3 regions of the Metabacillus mesotrionivorans genome follow, and region 3 is predicted to be linked to each of the others. Evidence: riboswitches for the same ligand, from Rfam matches in the RefSeq annotation. Region 3 holds a riboswitch; each other region holds the start of a gene.

Region 1 (6,356 bases), 400 kb from region 3:
AATGTTATCGTCTTCAGAGCTTTTAAAAACGGGTTGACCCACTCTTCCTTTTGAAGCCTGAACGAAAGCATTCCGCCTTTACCCGGATACAAAACATCTGTTACTTCGGATTGGCTCTCCAAAAATGCCGCAAGCTGTCCTGCATTTTTTTCATGCTGATTCATCCTTAAAGCAAGTGTCTTCATCCCGCGGATCAAAAGCCATGAATCAAACGGGGAGAGCACTCCGCCTATTGCATTATGATGCTGTGCGAGCTCTTCGCACAGCTCTTTGCCTTTTGCGACGACAAGGCCTGCAAGTACATCGTTATGTCCGCCCAAATATTTGGTTGCACTGTGAATGACAATATCGGCTCCGTCTAAAATCGGCTTCTGCAGAATCGGCGTGTAGAACGTATTATCAACTATCAGCAGCAAATTGTGTTCCCGTGCAATTTCGGCTATGTCGCTGACCTCTGTTTCCTGCATCAAAGGATTTGTCGGAGTCTCCAGAAAAATCGCCTTTGTGCGTTCATTGATCAGCTGCTGCGTACAGTCCCCGTCTTTAAAATCTGCGTAATGGAAAACGAGGCCGTATTTGCGCCATTCCCGTTCAAACAAGCGGTATGTTCCGCCGTACAAATCGGAGGAGACAATCAGTTCATCCCCGCTTTTAAACAGGGCCATCAGCGTCTGAATGGCCGCCATTCCCGAACTGAACGCATATCCCTGATCGCCGTGCTCAAGATCTGCGATTGCTTGTTCTAAAATCGTTCTCGTCGGATTCCCCGTCCTGATGTAATCAAACCCTGTTGATTCACCGATTCCGTTATGTCTGTATGCTGTTGAAAAGTAGACGGGGGGATTTACCGTTCCCGTTATGTTTTCACTGCGATTCCCGATTTGCGCCAAAGTTGTTTCAATGCGTTCCGACATGTTTAAACACCATCCTGTTTGTCATTTCTTCTTTTTACACGCCCTGAACCGGGCTGTCTCGTATACATTGGAAAAATAAAAAGCGCCTTCCTCATATAAGAAGAAGACGCTGGTTCGGCAAAACTGGCTTCCTCTTATCTCCCAAGCATTCAAGCTTGCTGGAATTAGCACCTTGGTTCGATCAGGCATCCGCCTGATCTTTTCCGGTTGCTGAGGTTTCACAGGGCCAGAACCCTCCACCTCTCTGGATAAGAATAAATAGTATGAATTTTTTAAATGTTTTTATTACCTTACCTCACTTTTTTCATAAATGCAAGGGTTTGGGGCAAAAAACTCAGCCCTTCACTGAGCCTGCTGTCATTCCCGCAATAAAATATTTCTGAAGGAAGATGTAGGCGATAATCAGCGGCGCAGAGGCAATCATCACGCCGGTGAACAGCATCGGATAGTTTGTCATGTACTCCCCCTGGAATTCAAGCAGAGCAAGCGGCAAGGTTTTGTATTCATCTTTCGTGATAAAGAGGAGCGGATAAAGCAGGTCGTTCCAGTGCATCACGAACAGAAAAATGGCTGTTGCAGACAGCGATGGAAGCGAGAGCGGCAAGGCAATTTTGCGGTACATCAGCCAGTTCCCGGCGCCGTCAATGGATCCGGCTTCAAATAACGATTTCGGCAGAGTTTTCATGAATCCTGTGAGGATAAAAACAGCAACGGGCAAGGTAGCCGCAATGTTGACGATCATAAGCCCCACAAGACTGTTCGTCAGCTTCAGCTGAAAAATCAGCTGATAAAGCGGAATCATGTTCACCTGCGCAGGAATCATCATGCCAAGTGTAAAGAAACCGAACACAGCAGCGCTGAACACACCGCCGATTCGCGTGATGGCATAGGCGATCAGGCTTGCAAAAAACAGCGTCAGAAAGACGGATACAAGCGTGACAATCGAGCTGTTCTGAAAATAAAGGCCCATCGACTGCTCTTGAAAAATAGATATGTAATTTGACACCGAAAATCGTTCAGGCAGTCCGAGCACATTTTCATACATTTCAGCAATCGTTTTAAACGTTGTTAAAAAGATGGCGAAAATCGGAATGATGATAATGGCTGCGTATATTAATATGAGTCCGTACTTTGTTCCTTTCAACGTTCGTCACCCTTTCCTCAGTAGTCGACCCTGTTTGCGCGCAGTGCTTTAAACTGCACAAACGTAATCAGGGCAATGACGGCCATAAAAATAACGGATTCTGCCGATGCATAGCCGAATTTAAAGCTCCTGAATGCCGTTGTGTAAATCAGGGTTGCGATAATCTCCGTTGAATAGTTCGGACCTCCGCGCGTCATGGCAAAGATCAGATCGAACGCTTTAAAAGATTGGATTGTAGTGTAGGCCACAACGATGGTTGCTGCGGGAGCAACAAGCGGCCATGTTACTTTTTTGAACGTCTGCCATCTGCTTGCCCCTTCTATTTTAGCCACTTCGTAAAGATCGGCAGGAATACTTTGAAGACCGGCAACAAAAATGATAATCATCTGTCCAGTATGAAACCATACTTGCACGACAGCTATTGAAAAAATGGCGATTTTCTCATCACCCAGCCAGTTCTGTGCAAGGAAATCAAGCTGCAGCCCTGTAAGAATGGTTTTAAGGAGCCCAAGGTTTGGATCGTAAATAAACGACCAGATAAAGGCGACTGAAACAGAGGATAGAATCGTAGGAAAAAAGAACAGCGCCCTGAAAAAAACATTGGTCCTTGTGTTTTTAATCAGGAACAGGGCAAAGACAAGGGAAAACAGCGTTTGAAAGACAACGACAAACAGCATGAATTTTACGTTGTTTCCAAGTGCTTTTGCAAAAATAGAATCATTTGTCGCCAAATTAATGTAATTGGTCACTCCGACGAAATCAAAATCAGGGGATATGCCGTCCCAGTTGGTAAACGAGTAAAAGAAGGCGCTCAGTGTCGGGTAGATAAAAAAGATGCTGTACACAAGAATGCCGGGAGCCAGAAAGAACAGCAGTGATTTGTTATGTTTCAGCAATGAAAAGGCCTCCTTTCATGATGAGAAGAAGAGGGGCTTTCCCCCTCTTCTCCGGTTTACTTGCTTAAGTTCTGCTCAACGATTTTTTGTGCTTCTGCAGCTGCTTTTTCAGGATCTGTTCCTCCGATGACAGACTGTATGGACGCGATCACCGCTTTTTCAACATCTGCATTCGGAATCAGAAAGCGCGGTTGGAATCGGGTGTTCTTTTCCATCCAGACAGCTGTATCTTTCAGTTCTTCAGACTCATACGTGACATCTTTAAGTGTTACGTGCTGGCCGGTTTTATTCGCATATTCGCCTGCGTTTTCGGTTTCAGAAAGGAAGCTCACGAATTTTTTTGCAGCATCCTGCTTTTCTGACTTGCTGTTGACTGCAAGCATGAACGTGGTTGTGTGAACACCCTCGTATTTTGCTTCATTTTCAGCAACTGTGATTGGCGCAAGAAGCTGGAGCTTGATGTCCGGATTTTGCTGCTTGATGCCGGCCATAGCGTAAGATCCGCTTGCAAGCATTCCTGCTTTTTCCTGGGCCATCAGCGCAATGGCGCCGTCATGCTTTGTGCCGAGGGCTTCTTTAGCAATGTAGCCATTGTCAGTAAGCTCTTTAAATTGAGAAAGCGTCTTGACCCACCACTCATCTGTCAATTTTGCATCGCCGGCCATAAGCTTTGCAAAAATCTCTTCGTCCGGGGCATTGTTCATCATCATGCTGTTCATCAGCTGTCCGGGACCAATGTCAGCTCCAGGGAAGGCGATAGGGGTATAGCCGTTTTCTTTAAGAGTTTCGCAAAGAGCCAAAAACCCTTCCCAGTCTTTAGGAGGCTCAAGACCCAGCTCTTCGAAAATACCTGCATTATAGACAGGCTGGTTGTAGACAAGCTGCAGCGGAACGGCAAGCTGTTTGCCGTCTGCCTTTCCTGATTCTATAAGGTTTTCATTGTAATTTTGAACAAATTCCTCATTGGAAAGGTCAGCGAAAAAGCCTGCTTTTTTAATAATTTCAAATTGAGATCCCGGGAATGAAGTAAACACATCTCCCGTTGAACCGTCTCTGAGCAGCGTCTGTGCAGTAGACTGATATTCCTCAGATGGATAGACTGTCATGTTCACTTTGATTTTCGGATTCTCTTTTTCGAATTTGCTGATCAGTTCTTTGAAAACTTCAGCATCCTCCCCGCGCCAGTGAATAAAGCTGATTTCTGTCACTCCGTCTTTCCCGCTCCCTCCTGTTTCATTTGAGGAGCATCCGGCTAAAGCAAGGACCATTACGAAAATTGCCGCTAAGAAGCTGCTGAGCTTTTTGTTCATCTTATACCTCCTGTTTGATGGTTTTATGTTTCAGGGGCAGCTTTGGAAACAGCAGTTCCGCTGTGCGGTATGCTTCTTCCAGATGCGGATACCCCGACATAATGAATGTGTCTACGCCTGCTTCAGCGTATTTTTTCATATTTTCCGCCACGCTGTCCGGATCCCCGACAAGCGCAGTTCCCGCACCTTCCCTCGCAAGGCCGATTCCTGCCCAGAGTCCCGGTGCGATTTCAAGCGCATTTTTGTTGTCCAGCGACAAATCCGTCATCCGGCGCTGGGCGACAGAGTCAAAGCGGGCAAATTTTTGTCTTTGCGCTTCCACTACGCTTTCATCAACATACTGAATGAGTTCGTCTGCCGCTTTCCATGCTTCTTCAGCTGTTTCTCTGACGATGACATGAAGTCTGATGCCGAATTTCACTTCGCGTCCTTTTTTGGCGGCAAGCTCCCTGACTTTGTCAATTCGCTCTTTTACAATCTCAACCGGCTCTCCCCACGTTAAATAATAATCAACGTGTTCAGCTGCAACTTCATGAGCTGCAGGAGAGGTTCCCCCTAGATAAAGGGGAGGATAAGGCTTTTGCACCGGAGGATGGTGGATGCCGCCGCCGGCGATGTCAAAGTACTCTCCCTTAAAATCAACCGATTCTTCTTCAAAAAGCCTTCTCCACACCGTTAAAAATTCATTTGTCTGCTCATAACGCTTGTCATGGCTCAAATGAAGACCATCTCCTGCCAGTTCAACAGGGTCCCCTCCCTGTACGATATTCAAAAGAAGTCTTCCCCCTGAAATCCGGTCAAGAGTAGAAGCCATCCGGGCTGCAATTGTTGGAGGCGTAAAGCCCGGTCTCAGAGCAATGAGAAATTTCATCCGTTCTGTTACAGGAATAAGACTCGATGCGACGACCCAGGAATCCTCGCATGCTTTTCCAGTCGGCAGGAGGGCTCCGCTGAACCCAAGCGTATCAACCGCTTTTGCCACCTGCTGCAAGTATTCAATGGTGACCTCCCTCTTGCCTTTATCTGTACCTAAATATCTGCTGTCGCCTGCTGTCGGTAAAAACCAGAATATCTCCATTTATATCCTCCTAAGTAAATTGCCTGTGCTCCAATGCACTGCTGTATTTTAAGCTGCCTGAATAAAAAGAAAACGATCTATCAGATGGATCCGCTACCTTTTTTAAAAGGCTCCCAGCCCAAATAGACATGGGGCGGGAGCCTTTGGTTTTCCAATCAGCTCAATCCATATAAGATTAGTCAGAATTAGTTTTTATAATAGTAAGAGTTTACAAGATTGTCAAATTATTTTGCATAAATTGGCGAAAAAAGTCTTTCCCTGTTACCATACATTCTTCAAAAAATGACAAACTCCTTTAACCTTTTTTCTTAAAATTCACAAGCATCACACCTGCAATGATCAGCATGCCCCCGGCGCCGCTTGCAATCAGGACAGGTTCATTCAGCAGAAGGACTGCGGCAATGACGGTTGCAAGCGGCTCAAAGTAAAGAAAGGATGATACTTTTGTTGCTTCCATGACTTCCAGCGCTTTCCCCCAGAACCAGTAGGCCACGGCTGATACAAAAATCCCGAGAAACAATAGATGTGTCCAGTTTTCACCTGTCAGAGCGGACATCTGCGTCCAGCCTTCTCCCCTGATGAAAAATGGGAGCGTCATCAAAAAGCCGAAAAAGCTTGTGTAAAAGGTGACCGTCAAAGCCGAATACGGTATCGCCAGTTTTTTGATCAAAATCGAATAAACCGCCCAGTTTAACGTGCTTAAAATCATCAGGATATAACCGAAGTTTACGTGAAACACGATGGATCCGCCCTGCCTGTAAGACGTAATCAGCAGCACCCCGAGAATGGCAATCGTCATGCCGGCCGCTTTAAACAGCGTAAACCGTTCTTTTAAAAAGAAGGCAGCAAGGATAGCTGTAAAAATCGGCGAAAAAGAAATGATCCAGCCTGCTTCAGAAGCCCCGATCGACTGAAGGGCAGATGCCTGAATAACCTGATGCACAAAAATCCCAAGCACGGCAAGAATGAAAACGGCGGGCATTTGGGACAGGCTCATCTTAAGCGGATGTCTTA
Region 2 (6,356 bases), 540 kb from region 3:
GCCTCGTCGCATGCACTTGCCAAAGTGATCGCCTATAAGAAAAATGTGCTGATCTACGTTCTCACAGGCTCTTTGCTTGCGGTTCTGATGGATCTGATCATTGATCCTGTAGCCTACGAGGTTAAAGAATACTGGGTATGGCAGGCAGAAAGTTTTTACTACAACATTCCCTTTTCAAATTTTGCAGGGTGGTTTATTGTCGCCTTCATTCTGCATGCTGTCATCTACTTTCTTGTACATAGCGAAATGAACGTGAGCGGCATCTGGCACAGCCGGATGGTCCTTGTTTTTATTCTGATGCAGGCCATGTTCATCCTTTTGGCTTTGATCAGCAAACTGTGGCTTGCCGTTTCGGCCACTCTTGTGCTGACTGCTGCAGCGCTTGCGGTTTACTATTATTCTTTAAAGAGGTTCCCACATGATTGAAGCCGCCAAAAAGCCTTACTTTCAAAAGTTGTTTTTCCTGTATAACAGGCAGCTGTTTAAACGCCATTTTAACGGGATCTACCTCGATGGGCCTGCAGAGCTGCCCCGTCAGGCGATCATCTGCATGAATCACAGTTCGTGGTGGGACGGTCTTCTTCTTTTCCACTGCAATCAGGCAAAAATAAAGCACGATATCTACATCATGATGCACGAAAAAGGACTGAAGGAATTCCCGTTTTTCAGAAAGCTCGGCGCGTTTTCTGTTAACCGGGGGAAACCGAAAGACATTGTGCTTTCTCTTCAGTATGCAGGCAGAAAACTGGATGAGGGCAAATCGGTCTGTCTTTTCCCGCAGGGAGACGAAATGCATCTCGAGAAGCGCCCTCTAGGCTTTTTGCCCGGGGCGGTTTCCCTGCTTGAGAAACACCCTCACGTACCTGTTCTTCCTGTCATCTTTTACTATTCTTTTGGAGACCGGAAAAAGCAGGATCTTTTCGTCCGAATTTGTTCTCCTATTACATACAAGGAACTTACCGGGACCTCCCGAAAAGAAAAGAACCTTTGTTTTGAGGAACTGTTTACAAAAGAACTCGATTCCCTGAGACAGCAGGTCATTGACAAGAACGTCAGCGGGTTTGAGAATGTGTTATAGAAGAAAGGACGTTTCCCTATGAAAAAAGCAGTCGTCATCGGAGCCGGTCTTGGAGGGCTGTCTGCGGCCATTACTCTTGCAAGCGAAGGCTTCCAGGTAGATGTCGTGGAGAAGAACAGGCATGCAGGCGGAAAGCTGATGCCTGTTTCCCTTTTAGACTATCATTTTGACTTTGGTCCAAATACGATTACCATGCCTCAGGTTTTTGACCGTGTCTTTTCAAAAGCAGGCATGAGAATGAGTGACGTTCTGAACATGAAAAAGCTTGATGTTCATACGCGCAACGTTTTTAGTGACGGAACGGTCTTTGATTTTACAAACAATCCCGCTGCCATGAAAGAACAGCTGAAGAAAATCGATCGGTTCGCCGCACAGCATTATGATGGCTTTTTAAAAGAAATCACAAGGCTGTACAAACTGTCTGAAACGCACTTTTTCCCAAAGATGTTTCAATCGTTTGCAGACTATCTTTCACCCTCCCTTGGAACCGCGCTGCTGAAAGTCCGGCCGCTCGAATCCATGCATCACTTTTTCGGCAGATATTTTAAAAACCCTGAGCTGATCAAGGCGTTTGACCGGTATGCCACATACATCGGCTCCTCCCCGTATATCTCTCCTGCCACTTTTTCAATGATTGCTTATCTTGAACTTGTGCAGGGCGTTTATTACGTTGAAGGCGGGAATGTGAAAATTGCAGAAGGATTTAAAGCAGCTGCAGAAAAACTCGGCGTGCGGTTTCACTTTGGGTCGAAGGTGAACAGGCTCCAAGTGAAAGATAAGAAGGTGTCATCTGTTCTGCTGGAAGACGGACGATCTTTTCAAGCGGATGAAGTCATCATGAATGCCGACCTGCTTCAGGCATATCCTGAACTTGTTGACGAGCAGCACCGTCCGGGATTTAAAGCTTCAAAGCGCGACAGCTACCAGCCGTCCATCTCTGCATTTGTCATTTTGGCCGGCCTGAAAAAAAGACATAAGGAGCTTTTGCACCATAATGTCTTTTTCTCTAAGGATTACAAAAAGGAATTTAATGATCTGTTTTCTGAGCATCGGTACAGCGGCGAGCCGACCATCTACATCAGCAATTCCTCGTATACGGACAAAAGCGTATCCCCGTCAGGAGACAACCTGTTCATTTTGGTCAACGCCCCCGCTCTTACAAAAGAGGGAGAGCTTGCTGCCGATGCAGAAGAATACAAGGAACGGATCTATGATATTCTGGAGGCAAAAGGACTCGAGATCCGAAGTCAGCTTGCCTGTGAAAGAGTCATAACTCCGCTTGAAATCGCAGACACGTTCGGAGCATACCGCGGAGCTCTTTACGGCATCTCAGCCAACAGAAAAATGGACGCCTTTCTCCGTCCTTCCAATTTTTCAAAAGACATCCGCAATCTTTCCTTCGTTGGCGGCAGCACCCATCCCGGAGGAGGTTCGCCCATGGTAACCCTGAGCGGTATGAACGTCGGAGAGGCTGTTGCTTCAAGGCACAGAAGCTAAAAAACTGTTTCCCTGAATGAGGGAAACAGTTTTTTATAATCTCACGTACCGCAATAAGTCTTGTAAGGCTGATCGTCATTCGGAGGAAGCTTGCAGTATTCTTCCTGTTCCGGGGAGTACGCATACGGATTTTCCAATACACGCAGCAGCCTCTCAGTCACACTGTAATCTCCCTCGGCAGCGGCTGCAAGGGCCTCTTCTACCCGGTGATTGCGGGCAATGACTGCGGGGTTGCTGTTTTTCATCAGCTGCAGCGACTCCTCTTTTGATTGCGTCTCCCTGCTTAGCCTCTCTTCCCAAAGAAGATTCCACTTTCCGAACTCCTCTGATTGAAACAGGGCAGAGTCCCCGTATGAACCCGTCGTGAGCGACTTGAACGAATTTGTGTAATCCGCACGATGCTTCTGCATCATTTTCAGCCATTCCTTAACAAGCGACTCGTCCTCTTCTTCCTGAGTGAACAAGCCCAATTTGGCCCTCATTCCATTAAGCCAATACTGCTGATACAAATCACTGTACGCTGAGAGGGCATCCTGCGCAATTTCAACCGCCTTTTCCTCATCCTCATGAAGCAGCGGCAAAAGGGATTCTGCCAGTCTTGCAAGGTTCCAGCCGCCGATGTAAGGCTGGTTTCCGTATGCATAGCGGCCGTTTACATCTATGGAGCTAAACACGGTTTCAGGATTATATGCGTCCATGAAGGCACATGGTCCGTAATCGATGGTTTCTCCGCTGATTGTCATGTTGTCTGTGTTCATGACACCGTGAATAAATCCTGCAAGCTGCCATTTGGCAATAAGTTCAGCCTGACGGTCAATCACTTTCTTTAAAAAGGACAAATAGGCGTGTTCATTTTCTTCAATCTCCGGATCATGCCGCTTGATTGCATAGTCAGCAAGCGTCTTTAAATCCTCTATGCTTCCCCAGTTAGCCGCATACTGGAAGGTGCCAACCCTAATGTGGCTTGAAGCGATCCGGGTCAGAACCGCACCAGGCAAAAACGATTCCCTGATCACAGCGTCTCCCGTTTTGACCACTGCAAGACTCCGTGTCGTCGGGATGCCGAGGCCATGCATGGCTTCACTGATGATGTACTCCCGAAGCATCGGACCAAGAGCAGCCCGGCCGTCGCCTCCCCGGGAAAATTTTGTCCTTCCTCCGCCCTTCAGCTGAATATCGATTCTTCTGTCATCCGGCGTCAGATGTTCACCAATCAGGATCGCCCGGCCGTCCCCAAGCATTGTAAAATGTCCGAATTGATGACCTGCGTAAGCTTGTGCAAGCGGCTCTGCACCATCAGGAATCCGGTTTCCGGCAAAAACGTCCGCATCTCTTTTTAATGTGTCAGCACTGAGCCCGAGAGAAACAGCCAGTTTTTCATTAAACATCACCATCTCAGGAGTGCTTGCAGGAGCCGGTGTCTGACTGGCAAAAAAGAGTGACGCCGCATGTAGCTGTTGTCAAAGTTCCATCCGCTGGTTAAATTTTTCATCCTGTCTCCTTTCTTGTTTTCATTCAGGTTTAGGACAAACTGTAATTTCAATTATTTCAGAGGAAGCGAATTTACTCAAGGAAAGAAGCAGAAAAACAGCCCGCCTCGGACTGTTTTCATTCTGCTCTATTTATTTCTCTTCCATCCACTCCGGTTTTCCAAATCCTTCAAAATCTTTGTCTATTGCCTTCTCAAACTCCTCGGATTCAACAACGTCTTTAATATCCTCGGCGATTTCCGACTCAGCGTCTTTTGTGTTCATCACAACGCGATTGCGGTGTACATCGTTCATGTTCTCAAGAGTCACCGCATCCGCAAGATCCATTTTAGCCGCAAGGGCAAAATTCCCCGGTACGGCAGAAAGGTCCGCATCTTCTACAGCTCTTGGAAGCTGTGCAGCTTCGATCGGAAGGAACGTCAGTTTTTTTATATTCTCCGTCACATCTTTTTCAGATACTTGAAGCGGGCTGACCTCTTCATTTAACTGAATCAGTCCTGCGTCCTTTAGAATATGAAGCGCCCGGGCAGCATTCGTCGGATCGTTTGGAATGGCGACTGAGGCACCCTCTTTGACTTCATCAATGTCCTTTACTTTATCAGAATACAATCCCATTGGGGCCGTCGGCACTGTGATAATTTCCGAAAGCTCCAGTTTGCTTTGCTCAGCGAATGTTTCCATGTAAATTTTGTGCTGAAACAGGTTGGCATCCAGTTCATCATTGCCAAGGGCATTATTAGGCTGAATATAATCGTTGAACTGAACAACCTCAACTTCATATCCTTTCTTTTCAAGGCCGGGTTTAATGGCCAGTTCCACCATATCTGTGTATGGACCGGCTGATGCGCCGATTTTAATTTCTTTCTTCTCTCCATTTGTTTCTTCTGCGCCGCACGCAGACAGGATTCCCGCTCCTGCCACTAATAATGCCAATACCATTTTCTTCATGTCTCTTTCCCCCTAGATTGAATAAAAAAATTCCTCCTTCATTCAGAAAGAGGAATCGTATGTATGACGACTTATCTTTCAGAATGAAGAACATTCTGCAGGATTTAGCACCGTTCCAATTAAGGAGGTTGCCGGACGTCGCAGGGCCTGTTCCCTCAGTCACTCTTGATAAGCAAGCTATTAAATTGAATAACGTAATCTTATACTGTGTATTGGGTTCTGTCAATCACTATTTTAGAATAATCAAAATAGTAAGATTAACAATCTGCTAAAAAGCACCGTCCCGATGAAGACGGTGCAGCGCAGAGCTGTGTTCAAAATCAGATCTGCGAAAGGATCGCATGTTTTTCTTCACTTGACACAAAATTCCGCTCACCGAACACATTGTAGTCATTCAAGCGGATTTTATTAAGGATCGCACGGTAAAAGTGGCCGGCCGCTTTCACAGGTGCGCGGGAATGCAGAGGGTATTCATGCATAGTCAGCATCGCTGTATCATAATGCTTTTCCGCTTCTGCCGCAAGATGCTCCCATACTCTGATGAATTCAGGGGTAACTTTCTGCTGCTGCAGATCAAATTCGGTCATTTTATGTCGTGCCATCACCTCTTCAGGGACATAAATGCGGCCGCGTTCAAGATCTTCTCCGATATCCCTTAGGATATTCGTCAGCTGCATACCGAGTCCAAGAGCAATAGCCCCTTCCCGAAGAACGTTTGTCTTTTTCGGAGCAAGCACCGGCAAAAGCATGAGGCCGACTGTGCTTGCAACGTGATACGAATAATCGAGCACTTCTTCCATAGACTGATAGCGGATTTTGACAAGATCCATTCCCTGCCCTTTAATCATATCCCGGAAAGCTTCCACATCCATATCATAATTGGTGAATGTATCGTGAAGGGCCACCCACATGAAATTGTCTCTGGAGTAGTCGCCTCTTAGAAAAGAGTCGAATTCAGCCGTGAACTCCATTAATTCTTCGCTTGGCCTCTCTCCCTCGTCTACGATGTCATCGACGATTCTGCAGAACGCATATACAGCCCACACTGCTTTTCTTTTTTTGGGAGGCAGAAGCGAAAAAGCTTTATAGAAAGTTTTAGAATGATGCCGGATGACTTCTTCACATTGCTGATAGGCCTGTTTTAAATCAACCACTCAGACTCACTCCTTCCCTCTCTTTGTTTTGATGATCGGATAAGATGGCAGAAACCATCAGCTTCGCCCCCTGCATCACGATCGGGACTCCGCCTCCGGGGTGAATCGAAGCTCCTGCTGCATAAACGTTTGTGAGCTTGGATGGTTTAACCTGCGGTCTGAACACGCCGGATTGAAACAAAGTCGGAG
Region 3 (6,356 bases):
GGCAGGCGCTCACTGAAATTCCGTATGGCACATCCTGCACGTATCAGGCCATCGCTCTAAAGACCGGCAACCCAAAAGCTGTCCGCGCAGTCGGCCAGGCCAACAGAAAAAATAATCTTCCCATCATTGTGCCGTGTCACCGGGTAATTGGAGCAAACGGTCGTATGACGGGGTATGCTGGAGCGAATGTCCATTTAAAGCAAGTGCTGCTGGACCTGGAAAAAATACCGTATAAAATGTAGGTTTGCTTGTCACTTTTTAGCCTTCGCGACATATCATTTGGTAAGGGTAAAAAAGTTGCTCAAGGGCAAATTGGAAGGGCGGGCTTGAAATGTGGAAAAGGCCGAATAAACTTGCATTTTATACGAGTCTCCTGACTGCCATGCATGTGCTGACAGAAGAACAGAAAAAGCTGATTTTAACTGATAAGAACAGATAAAGGGAAATGGAGTTCAAGCGCTGAACTCCTTTTGCATGAGGAGAAATGGAGCGGGGGAGAGTCATGAAAGATCCAAAAGACGAAAAAGGGATACATACCGATTTCAGCAGCCGGATGACGTACGGGGAATACTTGAGTCTAGGACATCTGCTTGACAGTCAAAACCGCCTGTCAGGCCATCATGATGAAATGCTGTTTATTATTATCCATCAAGTCAGCGAACTATGGATGAAGCTCATCCTGCATGAGCTTCAGGCGAGCATACAGGCAATCGAAGAGGGAAATCTGTCAATGGCATTCAAAATGCTTGCCCGCGTGTCAAAAATCCAGTCACAGATTATTGCAGCATGGGACGTGCTTTCTACATTAACGCCTTCTGAATATGTGCAGTTCCGGGACAAGCTCGGTCAGGCTTCAGGATTTCAGTCCCATCAGTACAGACTGATTGAATTTGCCCTCGGCTATAAAACCACGCATGTTCTGGAAATTTACAAAAAAGATCAAGAGCTGCACAGCGAGCTGTCAAGAGCCCTTAAAAGCCCAAGCATTTACGATGTATCCATTCAGGCACTTGCTAAAGCAGGGCTTCCAATTAAAGATGAGATTCTGAACAGGGATCATTCACTGACCTATAAAGGTGATGCATCCGTAGAGGAAGCATGGCTGGAAGTATACCGGAACCCCGGTACCTACTGGGATTTATATGAGCTTGCTGAGAAATTGATTGATATTGAGGACTGGCTTCAGCAATGGCGTTTCCGCCACATGAAAACAGTCGAACGAATCATTGGATTTAAAAAAGGAACAGGCGGCTCTTCAGGTGTCACCTACTTAAAAAAAGTACTCGATCACCGTTTTTTCCCCGAACTGTGGGATATCCGGACAAAATTATGATGACATGGTCCCAAGCTGAATGCTTGGGATTTTTTTATTTGCGGTTGTGCTGTAGGCATCGTTTAAGAGCACTTATGGGTCCGGGCTAAATGTAGTTCTTGTTGAAAAAGTTGGTTAAGAACACTTGCGCGCCGGTGCCACTCACAATTGGTGGTGCAAACATCGTTTAAGAGCACTTTCGTATTGATGTGAATCGGAATTCTTGTTGCAAACATCGTTTAAGAACACTTTGGTCTTGCTGTGAATGGTAGTTCTTGTTGCAAACATCGTTTAAGAGCACTTTCGTCTTGCTGTGAATCGGAGTTCTTGTTGCAAACATCGTTTAAGAGCACTTTCGTCTTGCTGTGAATGCGAGTTCTTGTTGCAAACATCGTTTAAGAACACTTTTGTATCGAAGTGAATGGTAGTTCTTGTTGCAAACATCGTTTAAGAACACTTTCGACTTGCTGTGAATGGTAGTTCTTGTTGTAAACATCGTTTAAGTGCACTTACCCTCCTCCCCGGCAAGGCCGCAAGATTTTCAAAAACCTGATTGACAGAATTATCTAATTTGATTATCATCTAATTAGATAGCAATCGAATTAGATGGAGGGGAACAATCATACAGCTCGGCAAACTTGTCACATTTCACAAAGTAATGGGAGATGCTACGCGCATCCGGATACTGGCTCTTTTGGCGAAAAGCCCTAAAAACGGGCAGGCGCTTGCCGGAATACTGGGCCTGACGCCGCCTACCATCACACATCATTTAACGAAACTTAGAGAGATTGGCCTTGTCACTGAAAAACGGGTAAAAAACACCGTCTATTTTCAGGTGAACGAAAAGCTGCTGCAGCAGCTTTCGCTTGGGATGATGGAAATTGTCACTGGAAAAGGGGAGCTTGAGATGAATCAGGAAAAAACGGGTGAACATGCGAAAATTCTGGGGAATTATTTAACAAAGGATGGAAAATTAAAAACCATTCCGCCGCAGCGAAAAAGAAGGCTTATTGTTTTATATCACTTAGCTAAAGAGTTTGAGCCGGGAAGAAAATATCCGGAAAAAGAAATCAATGACATCATTAAAAAATATCACGAAGATTTTGCGACGATCAGGCGGGAATTGATAGTGAATCATATGATGTACCGCGAGAACAGCATCTATGAACTGAACCCCAAAGAGCTGTGGGCAAAAATTGAATAGGGGGGGTTTGTATGCTGACGTTTGTACCGGTGCAAAATGAACATCTTCTTGATGCAGAACTCTGTATCATGAACTCGAATCCTGCTTATAATTTGATTTCTGAAGACAGGGAAATGCTTAACAAGCAGGACATAGCAGAAGACAGGGAGGAAGGAAAAGCAGTCAGTGCCAAACGATTTTTAATCATGGACGGCGATGTTCCTGCAGGCATTTTTGAATATTGCCCGCTTAATCCGAGTGATAAAAAACCATGGATCGGCTTGTTTATTCTTCACCGTTCCTGCCAAGGAAAAGGATATGCCGCTGCAGTATATGAGACAGCAGAAAAGCTGCTTCAGCAAGACGGGTTTACCGAAATGAGGCTTGGAGTCCTGACAGAAAATGAGCGGGGCAGGAAGTTTTGGATGAAGATGGGGTATTCTGCTTTTAAAGAGGGAGTGTACAAAGGAAAGCCCATCATCCACTTCGCAAAACAAATCAAGTAGAGCCGGATGGCTCTACTTTTTGACTTTTTGAAAGAGGCTTTCTATTTCCAGCAGGTAGTCTCCGGATAAAACACCTTCCTCTGTAATAATGCCTGTGATCAATTCGTGAGGCGTTACATCAAATGCCGGATTAAAGACATGCACTCCTTCAGGTGCAACACGGCAGCCCGCTATATGAGTGATTTCTTCCGCATCACGTTCTTCTATTGGGATGTCATCCCCGCTCCCTGTCTCAGGATCAAACGTCGAAAGAGGCGCAGCTACATAAAACGGAATCTGGAAAGCATGTGCAAGAAGGGCAAGGCCGTATGTGCCGATTTTATTGGCTGTATCTCCATTTGCAGCAATCCGGTCAGCTCCGACAATGATGGCTGAAATCTGTTTTGTGCGGATCGTATGGGCAGCCATACTGTCTGTTATGAGCGTTACATCAACGCCTGCCTGCATTAGCTCCCATGTTGTCAGTCTTGATCCCTGCAGTACGGGACGTGTTTCACAGGCGTATACACTCAATGGGATTCCTCTTTCTTTTGCGAGATAAAAAGGCGATAGGGCCGTTCCGTATCTTGCTGTCGCAATAGAGCCTGCATTGCATATGGTCATAACAGCGTCACCTGCACTAAAAAGAGGCAGGGCATGTTCGCCGATTTTCCTGCACGTTTCTTCATCTTCAACTTGAATTTGAATCGCTTCATGCAGCAGAACTGTTTTTGCTTCTTCTGTGGACCGGGCATGCTGCACACTGTTTTTCAAGCGGCTGAGAGCCCAGAAAAGGTTGACGGCAGTCGGTCTTGAACTGGCAAGATAATCATGGTCGCGGGAAAGCCATTTTTGAAATTCCGAAATATCATCTGTTTCATATTTTTTTGCCGCGAGCGCGAGCCCGAAAGCAGCTGCAATGCCGATTGCAGGGGCTCCGCGCACTTTAAGGGTTTTGATGGCATCCCAGACCTCCTCAATCGTTTCGAGGTGCAGGTATTCACTCACAGCAGGCAGTTTCTGCTGATCAAGAAGGCGGATATAGAATTCTTTCCATTCGACAGAACGGGGTATGATGGATTGCTGATATGTCATGATGAATGCTCCTTATCTGACAGGTACTTGTTTGAAATAGTCTGCAATTTGTGCAGGTGTTTTGATGCTGCCGCGGTTCTTAACGAGTTTTTTTCCAAGTTCAAGCGCGCGGATTTTCGCTTCAATCTTTCTGTCATGCGGCTCTACCAAATCAAGGTCTGCAACGTGCGCAAGCCCGATTGTCCTTCTGATAATTTCCACACCGGCAAAGCCAACCGCATCTTCAAACGTTTTTTCCAGGATGAAGGAAAGATAGCCGTCGACTTCTGTGTAAACCTCAAGGCCGTCTTTCTCCCATGCTTTAGAAAACTCCCCGGCAAATACAGTCCAGGCCGTTTCAATATGATCCAGGAGGACCTGCTGTTTTGCTTCCTCACGCGAAATGGCATTCATCAATAAATTTGCCGTGAAATGCCCGTAGTCAAAACCAATTGGTCCATAATAAGCAAATTCGGGATCAATGACTTTTGTTGTTTCATCATCTGCAAAAATACTTCCTGTATGAAGATCTCCGTGAACAAGGGTCTCGGCTTCTGTTAAAAATTTATGCTTCAGCTTGGCAACTTCAAGCTTTAGTTCCGTGTCGTTCCAAATGGCTTCTGCTGCAGGTCTCAGTTCATCTTCAAAACTGTTTGATTCCACATCAAAAAAGGGATCTGTAAAAACGAAATCTTCCGTTATTTTGCAGAGCTCAGGGTTTGAAAACTGCTTTACCAGCTGCTTTTTTGTCTGCGGATTTAAAGCGAAATCCGAGCTGTAGAAAAGGGTTTTTCCAAGAAATTCACCAATGTGGCGCCCGAGAAGAGGGAAGTCTTTGCCTTCGATCAACCCAGCGCGTGCAATCTGAAGATGGGATAGGTCCTCCATGGCTGTTATGGCAAGTGTTTCATCTGAGTAATAGATCTTCGGCACGTATTCTCCTGCCGTATCAGCCTGCTTGAGCATGGCGCTGCTTTCAATTCTTGCGCGGTCAAGCGTAAGCGGCCAGCTCTCGCCAATAACCTTTGCATATGGAAGAGCCTGTTTAATGATCAGACCTTTATTTGATTGGTCGGTTATGCGGAAAACGAGATTTAAGTTGCCGTCTCCTATTTCCGTGCATGAAAGCACACTTTTTTCCTCAAATAATCCAAGCCTGAGGGCAAGAGTGACGGCAGCGCTTTCTGTTAATGGTTGATATGATTGATAGTTTGACATGGGTTTTTCCTCCGGTTTCATATGGACTTTTACTGCCAGCAGCAGGAACATGTCGTCTGAGAAAGAGGCTGTGCACATGTAAAAAAGCCTCTTTCACAGGGAAAGAGGCTTGAAGGCGCAGGCTTCGCACCTCTTATCTGCCAGAAAGATGTCTTTCTGCTGGAATTAGCACCGTGCCTTGTGGAAGATGTCTTCCGGCGCAAAAAGCTGCGCCCCATTTCGCAATGGTTTTACGGTCGGTTGCTGGGCATCATAGGGCCAAATCCCTCCGCCTGCTCTTGATAAGAGATTCTATTAGGTTTTGTTTTCGAATAATTCACAATTAATCACTTGTTCTGAATGTTAACAGGTTTAAAAGAAATATGTCAATGCTTTTTTTAGAAAGTTACAAATAAAAATGCGGAAGTCTGTCTTCAAAAACGGGAATTTGTTTACGGATTTCTTTTACCTTTTCCAGGTCGATTTCTGCTGTAAGGACGGCTTCCTCTGTTCCTGCTTCAGCAAGAATTTCTCCCCATGGATCAATGATCATAGAATGGCCGGCAAAGACGTTTGCAGGATCGCTGCCCGCCCGGTTGCAAGCAACAACGTAGCACTGATTTTCAATTGCGCGGCTGAGCAGCATGGTTTTCCAGTGATTAAGTCTCGGAAGCGGCCACTCCGCAACAACGAACAGGATTTCAGCTCCATTAACCGTATGAGCGCGGATCCATTCAGGAAAACGGATGTCATAGCAAATGACTCCGGCACTTTGAATTCCTTCAAGCTTAAAAAGTCCTTTTTCTGTGCCGCCGTTAAGATACAAGTGTTCATCCATCAGTTTGAAAAGGTGCAGTTTGCTGTATTCGTGCAGGAGTTCACCCTGGGTGTTAAACACATACATGGTGTTTGTTACTCCTGCTTCTGTTCTTTTAGCTACAGACCCTGCTATGATATTAACCGAGCAGTTTTTTGAAAGGCCGCTCATCAGGGAAAGGGTGCGTTTTCCTTCTTCATCTGCCAGCACATCAAGACGTGTCAGGTCATATCCGGTCGTCCATAATTCCGGCAGGACAATAACATCAGGATTGTCGCTGAGCATGAT

What was found. A riboswitch is a leader RNA that binds a small molecule or an ion and turns the genes downstream of it on or off. The one in region 3 is predicted to bind S-adenosylmethionine.
Region 1: it holds a riboswitch for S-adenosylmethionine, as region 3 does, so the genes downstream of both, ACTSEZ_RS00925 (methionine biosynthesis PLP-dependent protein) here and mtnK (S-methyl-5-thioribose kinase) in region 3, are expected to answer to the same signal.
Region 2: it holds a riboswitch for S-adenosylmethionine, as region 3 does, so the genes downstream of both, ACTSEZ_RS00245 (MetQ/NlpA family ABC transporter substrate-binding protein) here and mtnK (S-methyl-5-thioribose kinase) in region 3, are expected to answer to the same signal.

The regions. Positions count from the first base shown of each region.
Region 1 is NZ_JBQMFF010000001.1:195,250-201,605, reverse strand. It holds gene ACTSEZ_RS00925 (methionine biosynthesis PLP-dependent protein) at 1-914, opposite strand, end outside; SAM riboswitch class I at 1,046-1,169, opposite strand; gene ACTSEZ_RS00920 (carbohydrate ABC transporter permease) at 1,249-2,058, opposite strand; gene ACTSEZ_RS00915 (carbohydrate ABC transporter permease) at 2,076-2,951, opposite strand; gene ACTSEZ_RS00910 (ABC transporter substrate-binding protein) at 3,011-4,264, opposite strand; gene ssuD (FMNH2-dependent alkanesulfonate monooxygenase) at 4,266-5,342, opposite strand; gene ACTSEZ_RS00900 (DMT family transporter) at 5,638-6,356, opposite strand, start outside.
Region 2 is NZ_JBQMFF010000001.1:57,230-63,585, reverse strand. It holds gene ACTSEZ_RS00265 (carotenoid biosynthesis protein) at 1-426, shown strand, start outside; gene ACTSEZ_RS00260 (lysophospholipid acyltransferase family protein) at 419-1,078, shown strand; gene ACTSEZ_RS00255 (phytoene desaturase family protein) at 1,097-2,575, shown strand; partial or broken gene ACTSEZ_RS00250 (protein adenylyltransferase SelO) at 2,617-4,067, opposite strand; gene ACTSEZ_RS00245 (MetQ/NlpA family ABC transporter substrate-binding protein) at 4,198-5,013, opposite strand; SAM riboswitch class I at 5,082-5,188, opposite strand; gene ACTSEZ_RS00240 (phytoene/squalene synthase family protein) at 5,334-6,167, opposite strand; gene ACTSEZ_RS00235 (phytoene desaturase family protein) at 6,160-6,356, opposite strand, start outside.
Region 3 is NZ_JBQMFF010000001.1:592,311-598,666, forward strand. It holds gene ACTSEZ_RS02965 (methylated-DNA--[protein]-cysteine S-methyltransferase) at 1-242, shown strand, start outside; gene kynA (tryptophan 2,3-dioxygenase) at 503-1,333, shown strand; gene ACTSEZ_RS02975 (DUF2087 domain-containing protein) at 1,935-2,516, shown strand; gene ACTSEZ_RS02980 (GNAT family N-acetyltransferase) at 2,528-3,001, shown strand; gene mtnA (S-methyl-5-thioribose-1-phosphate isomerase) at 3,014-4,075, opposite strand; gene mtnK (S-methyl-5-thioribose kinase) at 4,088-5,272, opposite strand; SAM riboswitch class I at 5,403-5,560, opposite strand; gene ACTSEZ_RS02995 (carbon-nitrogen family hydrolase) at 5,658-6,356, opposite strand, start outside.